2 regions of the Halomonas sp. NCCP-2165 genome follow, and region 2 is predicted to be linked to the other one. Evidence: predicted binding sites of a transcription regulator. Region 2 holds the regulator's gene; the other holds the start of a gene.
The links. Region 2 encodes FliA, which starts transcription of late flagellar genes. Its sites were predicted from a motif close to CTAAAGTTNNNNNNNNNNCNGCCGATA; they were not measured.
Positions count from the first base shown of each region.

Region 1: NFU04_RS13520 (flagellar protein FlaG) is a predicted target of FliA. The motif match lies at 2,321-2,347, and genes of this name have one in related genera.

Region 1 covers NZ_BRCY01000029.1:3,564-9,445, reverse strand. Annotated here, with positions in the region: gene NFU04_RS13535 (sensor domain-containing diguanylate cyclase) at 1-171, opposite strand, end outside; gene NFU04_RS13530 (OmpA/MotB family protein) at 464-1,426, opposite strand; gene NFU04_RS13525 (motility protein A) at 1,416-2,285, opposite strand; gene NFU04_RS13520 (flagellar protein FlaG) at 2,398-2,754, shown strand; gene fliE (flagellar hook-basal body complex protein FliE) at 2,785-3,102, opposite strand; gene fliF (flagellar basal-body MS-ring/collar protein FliF) at 3,370-5,118, shown strand; gene fliG (flagellar motor switch protein FliG) at 5,111-5,882, shown strand, end outside.
Region 2 covers NZ_BRCY01000035.1:7,657-13,538, forward strand. Annotated here, with positions in the region: gene NFU04_RS14495 (carboxy terminal-processing peptidase) at 1-1,359, shown strand, start outside; gene NFU04_RS14500 (RNA polymerase sigma factor FliA) at 1,710-2,408, opposite strand; gene NFU04_RS14505 (flagellar protein FlhE) at 2,559-2,945, opposite strand; gene NFU04_RS14510 (hypothetical protein) at 2,945-3,733, opposite strand; gene flhF (flagellar biosynthesis protein FlhF) at 3,765-5,882, opposite strand, start outside.

The DNA of each region.
Region 1 (5,882 bases), on a different contig from region 2:
GATAAAGCGCCGATTGACGAATTCGAAGCGCCCCTCGGCGTCGGTGATCGCCGTGGCCACCGGGCTCTGCTCGATGGCCACGGCCAGCAGGCGGCAGTCGACACCGGTGGTCGCGAACGGGTCGAGCCGGTCGCTTGGCGGGCACTCCAATCCCCGAATAGGCTCCTGCATCTGCTGAAAACTCCCTAGTTGTTATTGTGCCGGGCTCCAGGACACGATCCATCCTAAGCGCAGATCGCTCGCTTGGGGCGGATACCGCCTATCAGCGGCCAGCCCTCCTGGACAAGGTCTTCCCTGGGTCGAGGAAACATTCGAAATAACGAAAGTAGGCGAGTTATCGCCGATGCGGGTTGATGCAGATCAACAAAGGGGGAATGCGCTTATCGCGGGGTGACGGGGGCTCGGCTCCGCCGGCATCCGCGCTTGCATATTGGAAGGGCCAGCCTCGACGGGTCACGACGGCTTATAAGTGAACGATCACTTCCACCCGGCGGTTGGCGGCGCGGCCCTCGGCGCTGGCGTTATCGGCCAGGGGGCGGGTCGCCCCGTAGCCGACGGCGCGCAGCCGCGAGGTCGCGACGCCGGCGCCCTCCAGCTGGCGCAGGATGGCGATGGCCCGGGCCGAGGAGAGCTCCCAGTTGGAGGGGAAGCGGTCGGTGAAGATGGGCCGGTCGTCGGAGTGTCCCTCCACCGAGACGGTGCCCTCGTAGCGCTGGATGATCGCCACCAGGCGCGCGATCAGCTCGCGCCCGGCCTCGCTCAGCTCGGCGGTGGCGCTGTCGAAGAGCAGCCGATCCTGAATGCGCAGGTTGAGCCCCTCCGCCACCGGCGAGATCTCCACCCCCTCCAGGCTGGGCAGCGCGCGGGCCTCGTCGAGGCGAGCGCTCACTCCGGCCTGGAGCCCCTCGGCGGCGGCCAGGGCCTCGGCATCGAGGCGCCGGGTATTGCTCGGCGCCCGCTCGGTGACCACCAGGGTCAGGTCGTCCCAGGCCTCGGGGTCGAGCTCCTCGTGGAGGGCCAGGGCCGGCCGCGCCGGCGCCGCCTGCGGCATGGCGAAGGGCACGCTGGCCACCACCAGGGCCGGCGCCGGCGCGGCGGGACGCGGCGGCGTCCAGTCGATGGGCCGCGGTAGGTCGAGAGGATCCCGGCCGTGCGGGCGCGGCGGCGCCGGCACCCGCGGCCCCGCGGCCACCTCCAGCGCCGCCGCCAGGGCGAAGAAGGAGAGCTCGGCGGGCGGCGCGCCGCCCTCGGCGGGACTGGCCTCGGCGGGACCGCGCCACACTGAGGCCAGCGACAGCAGCAGCGCGAACAGCGCCACCAGCAGCGTCATCATGTCGATATAGCTGAGCATCCAGCCCGCCTGCCCCTCCTCGGGCTCGAGCTCCTCGAAGAGGGCGTCGTGACGATGGCGATCCCTAGCCGGCATGGGAGGCCCCGCGCTCGTCGTCGGTCGCGGCGGCCGCCCGCCGGCGCAGCCGCCAGCGGGGCGCCGGGGCATCGCCCTCCTGCCCCCGGCCGTCGCGCAGTTCGTCGTGGTGATGGGCGATAAAGGAATTGAGACTCTCCTCGATCACCGAGGGCAGGCGGCGCCGCGACATCAGCGAGATCCCCTCGAGGATCATGTTCATGGCGATCAGGCGCTGCTCGGTGCGCCGCTCCAGCTTGACGGCGATGGGCTTCAGCACCAGGTTGGCCAGCACGATGCCGTAGAAGGTGGTCAGCAGGGCCACCGCCATGCGCTCGCCGATCACCGTCAGCTCGCCGGCCTCGATCACCCCCAGCATGTTCACCAGTCCCACCAGGGTGCCGATCATGCCGAAGGCCGGGGCATAGAGGGCCATGGTGCGGAAGATCTGCGCCTCGGCCCGCTCCCGGGCCTTGAGCCGGGCGATACGCCAGCGCAGCAGATCATGGATCTCCTCGTCGGCGGTGTGATCGATCACCAGTTGCACCCCGGTGCGCAGGAAGGGGTTGGGGCAGGTCTCCAGGCGCCGCTCCACCGCCCGCACGTCGCCCTTGAACCACAGCCGCGCCAGGGCCACCAGCACGTCGATGTCTTCGCGCTCGTGGTGATTCTCGCGGCGAAACACCAGGCCCACCAGGCGCACCACCCGCACCACCTCACGCAGCGGATAGCTGATAAAGGTGGCCGCCAGGGTGCCGATGACCACGATGGCCAGCCCCGGCAGGTTGAGGAAGGCGGTGGCGCTGTCGGCGCTCCACAGCACCACGCTGGCCAGCATCAGGACGCTGGCGACGATTCCGATCAGGGTGGAGGGATTCATGATTCAGGCTCTCGCTTGGCCACCATTAGCCAGGGCTAAAGTTCCCCCGCCGCCGGCCGATAGATTCGAAAAGAAAAACAAGACGTCAACCACCACTGTGAGGGATTTCACCATGAGTCACCCGATAGCGGATGTCAGTGCCCATGCCCCCGGCTCACCGCTCAATGACCTGACCCCGCGCCAGCGGGTCGAGACCCTGCTGGCCCACCTGCCCACCGCCGGCGGCCAGCTCGCCGAGGCCGAGCCACCCGCCGAGGGCGACCTGGTGGAACCCCTGCAGCGCGTCAACGAGGTGATGCGCCAGCATGGCATCGAGTTCGAACTCGCCGACACCGGTAACCGCACCATCACGCGCATCGTCGATCGCGACAGCGGCGAGCTGATCCGCCAGATCCCCACCGAAGAGCTCCTGGCCATCGCCGAGCGCCTCGACGAGATGCGCGGCCGACTGATCTCCCTCGAGGCCTGAGCCCCTCGCAGACCACCGGCCACGAGCGCATCAGACCTGCATATTCATCACGTCCCGGTAGGCGCTGACCAGGCGGTTGCGTACCTGCAGGCCCATCTGGAAGGCCACGCTGGCCTTCTGCATATCGACCATGACGTCGTTGAGCGCCACGTCCGGGTCGCCGGCCTGGAAGGCCGTGACCTGGGCATTGGCGGTCTGCTGCAGGCGATTGATGCGCTGGATGGAATGGGCCAGCTCGGCGGCGAAGCCCCCCTGGGCCGCGGCGCTGGCGTTCGGCGCGGTATTGGCGGCCTGGCTGGCCAGGCCCTGCATCTGTTGCAGGGCGGCATGGATCGCGGGGGTGGACATGGGCAAATCGGCTCCTGTGACACGCTGAGAGGAGGCTAGCAGCCTCTTCCCTCGGACCAAGCCGGCAAATGCGACTGAAAAACCCGACTATTCCCACCTTTGGGCTGGTGAGGCACGCCGATAATGGCGGTCATCACAGTTCCGCCCGGTCACCCGGGGCGGCAAACCGCGATGAATGGATATCACCATGCCCCATGCCCCTCTGCTACTCACCATGGCCCTGACTGCCTGGTCGCCGTGCTCCCCCGCTGACGCCGGGAGGCACGCATGAGCGAAGGGACCACCGCCCGCGGCGAGGCGCCCCAGGAGTCCCTGCAGCGGCGCCTGCTACGCCAGCTGCGCGGCAACCCCCTGCTGCCCCTGCTGTTGGCCGGCGCAGCCGTGGTGGCCATCGTCGTGGCCCTGATGCTCTGGGCCCGTAGCCCCGACTACCGGGTCCTCTACAGCAACCTCAACGAGGCCGACGGCGGGCGTATCATCGGCGAACTGGATAGTCGCGGTGTGCCCTATCAGCTGAGTCAGGGCGGCCAGGCCCTGCTGGTGCCCGGCGACCAGGTCCACACCCTGCGCCTGCAGCTGGCCGAACAGGGCCTGCCCCAGGGCGGCAACGTCGGCTTCGAGCTGATGGATAGCCAGGCCTTCGGCATCAGCCAGTTCGCCGAGCAGATCAACTTCCAGCGCAGCCTGGAGGGCGAGCTGTCCCGCTCCATCGAATCCCTGGGCCCGGTCTCCCGGGCCCGGGTGCATCTGGCCCTGGCCAAGGAGTCGGTGTTCGTCCGCGAGCGCGAGCCCGCCACCGCCTCGGTGATCCTCACCCTCCACGGCGGGCGCACCCTCGGCGAGGGGCAGGTGATGGCCATCGCCCATATGGTCTCCAGCAGCGTGCCGGAACTGGCCACCGAAGACGTCACCGTGGTGGACCATAACGGTCGCCTGCTCTCCCAGCCCGGCGGCCCGGGCCGCGACCTGGACGGCACCCAGCTCGACTATGTGCAAGAGGTGGAGCGCTCCTACCAGCGGCGTATCGAGAACATCCTGATCCCGGTGCTGGGGCGGGCCAATGTGCGTGCCCAGGTCACCGCCGAGGTGGATTTCACCCGCCGCGAGGAGACCGCCGAGCGCTACGCGCCCAATCAGGACCCGCAACGGGCCGCCGTGCGCAGCCTGCAGCACAGCGCCGACTATCGAGGCAGCGACGACCTGGCCCGGGGCATCCCCGGCGCCCTGACCAATACCCCGCCGGGGGTGGCCCCCGCGCCGATCAATAACCCGCCCGAGGAAGACGCGGATGGGGAGGAGGTCGCCGAGGACGAGGAGACCCAGGGCGAGGCCGCCAACGCCCGCCTGAGCCAGGACCGGGTGATCAACTACGAAGTGGATCGCAACGTCGCCCATATCCAGCACGAACGGGGCCGGGTGGAGCGCCTCTCGGTGGCGGTGGTGGTCAACTATCGCGACGGCCTCGACGAAGCGGGGGAGCCGACGGCCCTGCCCCTCAGCGACGAGGAGCTCGACCAGATCCAGCGCCTGACCCGCCAGGCCATGGGCTTCTCCCCCGCCCGCGGCGATGCCCTGGAGGTGGTCAACAGCCCCTTTACCCCGACCGAGGATCCCGCCGCGGAGCTCGCCTGGTGGCAGGACCCGGAGCTCCAGGGGCTGATCTTCGGCATCGCCCGCTATGTGCTGGTGCTGCTGGCCGCCCTGCTGCTCTATTGGCTGGTGCTGCGCCCGCTGATCAAGCGCTACACCGAGACGCCGGCGCCCATCGCCGTGCCCGCCGGCGCCTCCGGCCAGCTGCTCGCCAGCATCGGCGACGAGGACGACGCCGGCAACGAGCCGGCCGAGGGCGAGGCCCGCGGTGAAGCCGACGAGGGCGGCCGCGAGGGACGCGAACAGAAGCGCCGCCGCAAGGCCGGCGCCTACGAGCAGAATCTCAACGATCTGCGTGAACTGGCACAGGAGGATCCGCGCCTGGTCGCCATGATCCTCAGCAGCTGGGTGAACGACGATGAGTAATGCCACGAGCACCGAGATGAGCGGCGTGCGCCGCAGCGCCATCCTGCTGCTGGCCCTGGACGAGGACAGCGCCGCCGAGGTGCTGAAGTTCATGGGCCCCCAGGAGATCCAGGAGGTCAGCCAGGAGATGGCGCGCCTCAACCAGGTCTCGCATAACGACATGCGCCGGGTGCTGGAGCACTTCTTCCGCGACAGCGAGGAGCTCTCGGCGCTGAACATCAACTCCAGCGACTATATCCGCTCGGTGCTGACCAAGGCGCTGGGCGGCGAACGCGCCTCCAGCCTGATCGAGGATATCCTCGAGGCCCACAACACCAACTCCGGCATCGACTCCCTCAACCTGATGGAGCCCTCGATGGTGGCCGAGCTGATCCGCGAAGAGCACCCGCAGATCATCGCCACCATCCTGGTTCACCTGGAGCGCCACCAGGCCGCCGACGTGCTGGAGCTGTTCGACGACAAGCTGCGCAACGACGTGGTGCTGCGGATCGCCACCTTCAGCGGCGTGCAGCCCGCGGCCCTGCAGGAGCTCACCGAAGTGCTCGGCAGCATGCTCGACGGCCAGAACCTCAAGCGCAGCAAGATGGGCGGCGTGAAGACCGCCGCCGAGATCCTCAACCTGATGAACACCAGTCAGGAAGAGGTGGCGGTGGAGACCATTCGCGCCCACAGCGAGGACCTGGCCCAGAAGATCCTCGACGAGATGTTCGTCTTCGAGAACCTGCTCGACCTGGACGACCGCTCCATCCAGTTGCTGCTCAAGG
Region 2 (5,882 bases):
GGCATCGGCGCCCTGCTGCAGACCGAGGACGAGTACGTCAAGGTCGCCAGCCTGGTGCCCGGCGGCCCCGCCGACAAGTCGGGGCTGCTGGCCCCGGCGGATCGCATCGTCGCCGTGGGCCAGGGCGAGGACGACGACGCCGAGATGGTCAATGTGGTGGGCATGCGCCTGGATGAGGTGGTCGACATGATCCGCGGGCCCAAGGGCTCGGTGGTGCGCCTCGACGTGGTGCCGGCTCAGGCGGTGGACATGACCCGCTCGCGGATCATCGAGATCACCCGCGATACCGTGACCCTGGAGGATCAGGCCGCCAGCCGCGAGATCATCGAGCTCGAGCGGGACGGCGAACGCCATCGCATCGGCGTCATCCAGGTGCCGACCTTCTACGTGGACTTCGATGCCTGGCAGGCCGGCGAGAGCGACTATCGCAGCACCACCCGCGACGTGGCGCGCCTGGTGCAGGAGCTCAAGGCCGAGGACGTCGACGGCATCGTGCTGGACCTGCGCAACAACGGCGGCGGCGCGCTGCACGAGGCCAACTCCCTGATCGGGCTGTTTATCGATCGCGGCCCCACGGTGCAGGTGCGCGACGCCCGCGGCCGCATCAGCCTGTATGGCGACACCGAGAGCGGCAGCCTCTACGACGGCCCCCTGGCGGTGCTGGTCAATCGCCTCTCCGCCTCCGCCTCGGAGATCTTCGCCGGCGCCATCCAGGACTACGGCCGCGGCCTGGTGCTGGGCAACCGCACCTTTGGCAAGGGCACCGTCCAGACCCTCAACGACCTGAGCCATGGCCAGATCAAGCTGACCCGCGCCAAGTTCTATCGCATCTCCGGCGAGAGCACCCAGCACCGCGGCGTGGATCCGGATATCCTCTTCCCCAGCCTGATCGACCCGGAGGAGATCGGCGAGAGCAGCCTCGACAACGCCCTGGCCTGGGACCAGGTGCGCGCCGTCCAGTATCGCCACTATGGCGAGCCCTGGCGGGTGATCGAGACGCTGCGCGCCGGCCACCGGGAACGCATCGACGACCACCCCAACTTCGTCTACCTGCAGAACCAGGCCGAGCTGGTGCGCGAGCTGCGCGAGGATCGGACCAGCGTCAGCCTCAACCGCGAGCGGCGCCAACAGGAACTCGAGACCCAGGAGGCCCGTCAGCTGGCCCTGGAGAACGCCCGTCGCGAGGCCCTGGGGCTGGAGCCGCTGGAAGACTGGGTGGATGCCCGGGGCAACGACGAGGACGCGGAGGAAGCGACCCCGCTGGATCGCGCCGAGGTGGAGGAGTCCGCCGAGATCCTCCTCGACTACGCCCTGCTACTCGACGGCGGTGACCCCCGGCTCAGCCATAACGACCACTGACCCCACCCCGTCTCGCGCCTCGGCCCCGGCAATCGCCGGGGCCGAGGCGCGTCGGGGCCACGCAAAAACGTTCTGCGCAGCTCAGCGTGAGACCTCGCCCCGGTTTATCTCCGGCTAGCTATGCCGGCACGCCAACCTGCGAAGAACAAAAAAACCGCTGCCGAAGCAGCGGTAGGTCTAGGTTTTGTACGAAAAGTCGGCGAGCGATGGCCAGACAAGGCAAAAATCGGCGAAAAGACGGAGTTTACGGGGTGTAAATGAGTACTTTGAGCCGATTTTTAACGCCGTATGGGCGAGCGCAGGCAGTTTTCGTACAGAGCCTAGGGAAACCTGGGCCAGCCGGCCGCGCCCTACTCCTCGGCGAGGCGCGAGCGTAGCCGGCCGATGGCCTGGCTATGCAGCTGACAGACCCGGGACTCGGTGACGCCGAGCACGGCACCGATCTCCTTGAGGTTGAGTTCCTCCTGATAGTAGAGCGCCATCAGCAGCTTCTCGCGCTCCGGCAGGGCCTCGATCCCCGCCACCAGGCGCTCGCGACGCTCGCCGGAGAGCAGCGCCAGGAAGGGCGAGGCGCCCTCCTCCTCGGCGCTGGGCTCCTGCCCCTCCGCCACCAGCTCCTCGAAGGGCAGCAGGTGGCCGTTGTTGGTATCCCCCAACAGCTGGTAATAGGTGTCGAGATCGATCTCCAGGTCCGCGGCGATCTCGCGTTCCTCCGGGGGGCGGCCCAGTTGCTGCTCCAGGCGGCGGATGCTGGCATCCAGGGCCCGGGCATTGCGCCGCACGCTGCGCGGCAACCAGTCGCGGCTGCGCAGCTCGTCGATCATGGCGCCGCGAATGCGCTGGCTGGCGAAGGTGGTAAAGGTGGCGCCCGCCGAGGCGTCGTAACGCCCCATGGCATCCAGCAGGCCCATCATGCCGGCCTGGATCAGGTCATCCAGTTCGATGCCCGCCGGCAGCCGCACCTGCAGTGCCAGGGCCTGTCGCCTCACCACCGGCAGATACTGCTCGACGAGCGCCGTCTGATCGATCTTGCCCTGTGCCGTGTACATGCCTCGCCTCGAACTGGAAGGTCGTCTCACTCGGTCGACGGCGCCGACCGACTCTCTCCTATTATTGGGCCCCGGCCACGCCGGAAAGGCGCGAATAGCCGTCGACTCCATCGGCTATTCCGGCTATCTCGACCAGGGTCGCAATGCCCTTCAGCGATAGTCGACGATCACCTGGATGCCGCTCAGGGTCAGGGCCCCACCCCGCCCCGGCGGCAGGCGACCCTGCAGGCGCAGGGGACGATCCGCCGCGGCGCCGGCCAGGCCCTCGCTCACGCCGCGGGCGCCGCTCAGCGGCAGGCAGCGACGCCCCTGACACAGGCGCAGGGGCGGCAAGACGCCCGGCGGCGCCTCGAGGCGCCAGCGCACCCGGGTGATCTCGCCCCCCTCGGCGATCCCCGGCGGCGGCGCCAGGGGCGCCGAGCGGCTGTCGCGGTCACTCATCGAGAGTCGCAGCGGCGGCGCCTCGGCCACCCAGCTGCCGGCGGCGAGGGCCTGGCCGGCGAGCCACAGGGCAAGCAGCGCGACGAGCCCCCGCATCACGGGGTGATCACCAGCAGGTCGATCCCCAGGTCCGTGGCCACCTGGACCAGGTTATCCGGCAGCCCCCGCCGGGAGCGCATCCTCGGCATCAACAGCAGCAGGCGCCGCGGCCCGGGACGGCGGGTCAGCGCCAGCAACAGGCGATAACCGCGGCGAAAGGCGTCCGGGCCCGGGGCCACCCACAGCGCCCAGCGGCCCTGGGCGGGATAACGCCCCAGGGCCTCCGCCGGCACCGCCGCCAGGCGCCAGGCGCGGGGATCCCCGACCCAGCGCTGACCGCGCTCGGCCCAGGCGGCCAGCAGCCGCTGGGCCCGGGGGCGCTCCTCCTCGGCGAGCCCCAGCACCCGCAGCCGGTACCGCGCCGCCGGCTCGGCGGCCACCCTCGGCGCGGCCGCCCTGGCACCCCTGGGCCGCGCCTGCTGCGGCCTTGGCGTTTTCTCGGGAGGCGCCTTCGCGGAGGGGAGCGCCGGCTCGGCAGGCCGCTGCGCCGCCGTGCGTGACTCGCCACGGGCGATCTCGACCAGCACCCTGGCGATCGCCGTTTCCCGGTCCTCGAGCGATACGTCCGCAGCGGGGCTCGGCGTGGGGGCCTCGCCGGGCGCCGCGAGGGCAATCTCCCGTAGCGTCCTGGCGATCAGGGTCTCCCGATCCTCCCCGCTAGCGTCGGGGGGCGGCGCCTCGCCGCGTTCCTGGCTCTCTGCTTGGCTCTCTGCTTGGCTCTCTGCTTGGCTCTCTGCTTGGCTCTCGACCCAGCGTCGCAGGCCCTGGGCCTGATCGGCACTCATTATCCCGCCTCCCCGGCGAACATCGCCTGATTCATCGCACTTCCTCCAGCCCCAGGGTCAGGCTGCGCAGGGCATCCCTGGCGATCAGCAGCTGTACCAGGCCATCCAGCAGCCGGCCGGCGCTGCGCGCCCGGCGCCCGCCCTGCAGGGCCAGCAGCTCGCCGCGCAGGTCCAGGGCCCAGGCCGCCTCGCTGTGCTCCAGGGCCTGGGCAAGGGCGGCCAGCCCCGCGGCCAGGGTCAAGCGCAGCTGCGGCTCCAGGGGATCGAGCCCGGCCTCCGGCAACTGCTGCCAGGCGCGCCGGGTCAGCCGCTCGAGACCCTCCAGGCCCAGTTGATGACGCAACAGCTCCAGGGCATCCCACTCCAGCCAGGCCGGCGACAGCCAGTAGCGGCGCCCCAGCCGCTGCCCCGTCTCGCTCTGCAGTTCGCCGCACCAGGCCCAGAGGGCGCGATCCTCCTGGCGGCGGCGACCCGCCGGCGACGCCGCCACCGCCAACTGGCGCAGGCTCAGGGTCGCCGCCTCCTGACGGTAGCGACAGGGCAGCGGCGTCAGCGCCTCGCCCTGCCCCACCAGCTCGCCGAGGGGCAGGCGCTCGCCGCGGTACCAGACCCGGGCGCCGGCCCGGGCCTGGGCCAGCCAGGGCCGCACCCGCTCGCCCAGCCAGTCCCAGGCGTCACGGCCGGGCAGGCTCGGCAACAGGTGGGCGCGAACCCCCAGGGCGTCGGCCCAGGCCAGCCGCTCGATCTCATCGGCGGGCTGGCGATGCTGCAGGGCGGGCAGCCCCAGGCCGAGGCCCTGGGGCGTCAGCCGCTGGTCGGGCTGGCGCCAGCCCTGGGCCTGGGGACGCCGCCGCGCCCAGCGCATGATGGCGCCCGCCTCCGCTGCTTCGCGGGACCACAGGGCCTCCAGGTGCCTGGCCTGCGCCGCCGGCGGCAGGCCCGCCGCCTGCCAGGCCTCGGCCAGGGGCGCGAAGGCGGGCAGCGTGTGTCCCAGGCGACGCCAGGCGGCGCCCAGGGCGCGACTCTGACCGGCCAGGTCCCGGGACCAGCTCGCCAATCGGGGCAACTCCGCCGCTACCTGACCGTTGCTGGGCGCCGCCTCGGCGCTGGCCAGCGCCGCCTCGATCAGGGTCGGTCCATCGGCGCGGGCCATGTCCTCGGGCACCTGCTGCCCATGACAGACGAAATTGAGCCGCAGGCCGTGACGAATCAGCCCATCCAGCAAGGGACCGAGGCGCGCCGCCTCGTCCTGCTTGGTGAGGATCACGTCCTCGAGGCGTGCCCCCGCCGCCCGGGCGGCGCGACAATAGGTCCGAACGATCTCCTCCAGGGTCTCCCCCTGGCTGGTGGCGCTGAGCATCAGCATCAGGCGCACCCCACGCCGCCCCAGCTGCAGCCGCGCCACCTGATCCACCAGGCGCTGATCGCGCTGGCTCATGCCCACGGTGTCGATAATCACCAGGGCCTTGTCGGCCAGGCGCCCCAGCAGCCCCTCCAGGGGCGTCTCGGCGTCCAGGGCATGCACCTCCACGCCGAGAATATCGGCATAGATGCGCAGTTGCTCATGGGCACCGATGCGGTAGCTGTCGGTGGTCACCAGGGCCAGCCCCTCGGGGCCGTGACGCATCACGTAGCGGGCCGCCAGCTTGGCGGTGGTGGTGGTCTTGCCCACCCCGGTGGGCCCCACCAGGGCGAGGATACCGGCCTCGGTGAACAGGCTCTCCTCGTCGTCCCGGGTCGTCAGTCGGGCGGCCAGGGCGCGCTTGAGCCAGGCCTGCACCGGCGCCGCCTCGGCATCCGCCAGGGCCAGCTCGGTGGGCAGGCCGGCGAGCAGCTCGCTGATCAGGGCATGACCGAAGCCGGCCGCCACCAGTTGGCGCTGCAGCCCCTGCAGGGCACCGGGGCGCCCCTCCCGGGCCGGCGGTTCCCGGGTCAGCAGCTGGCGCATATCCTGCACCTCGCTAAGCAGCCGCTGGCTCAGGGCGACGAAATCGGCCTCCTGGACTGCCGATTGAGGCGCTGCGGGATCCCCAGCGCCCGGTTCCGGGACCAGGGGATGGCCGCCCGCCTCCGGAGGCTCAGCAGAGGCATCGAGAGCCGGTGAATAGGCGGCCCGGGCACGACTCAACGGCTTGGGCGGCGGCGTCTC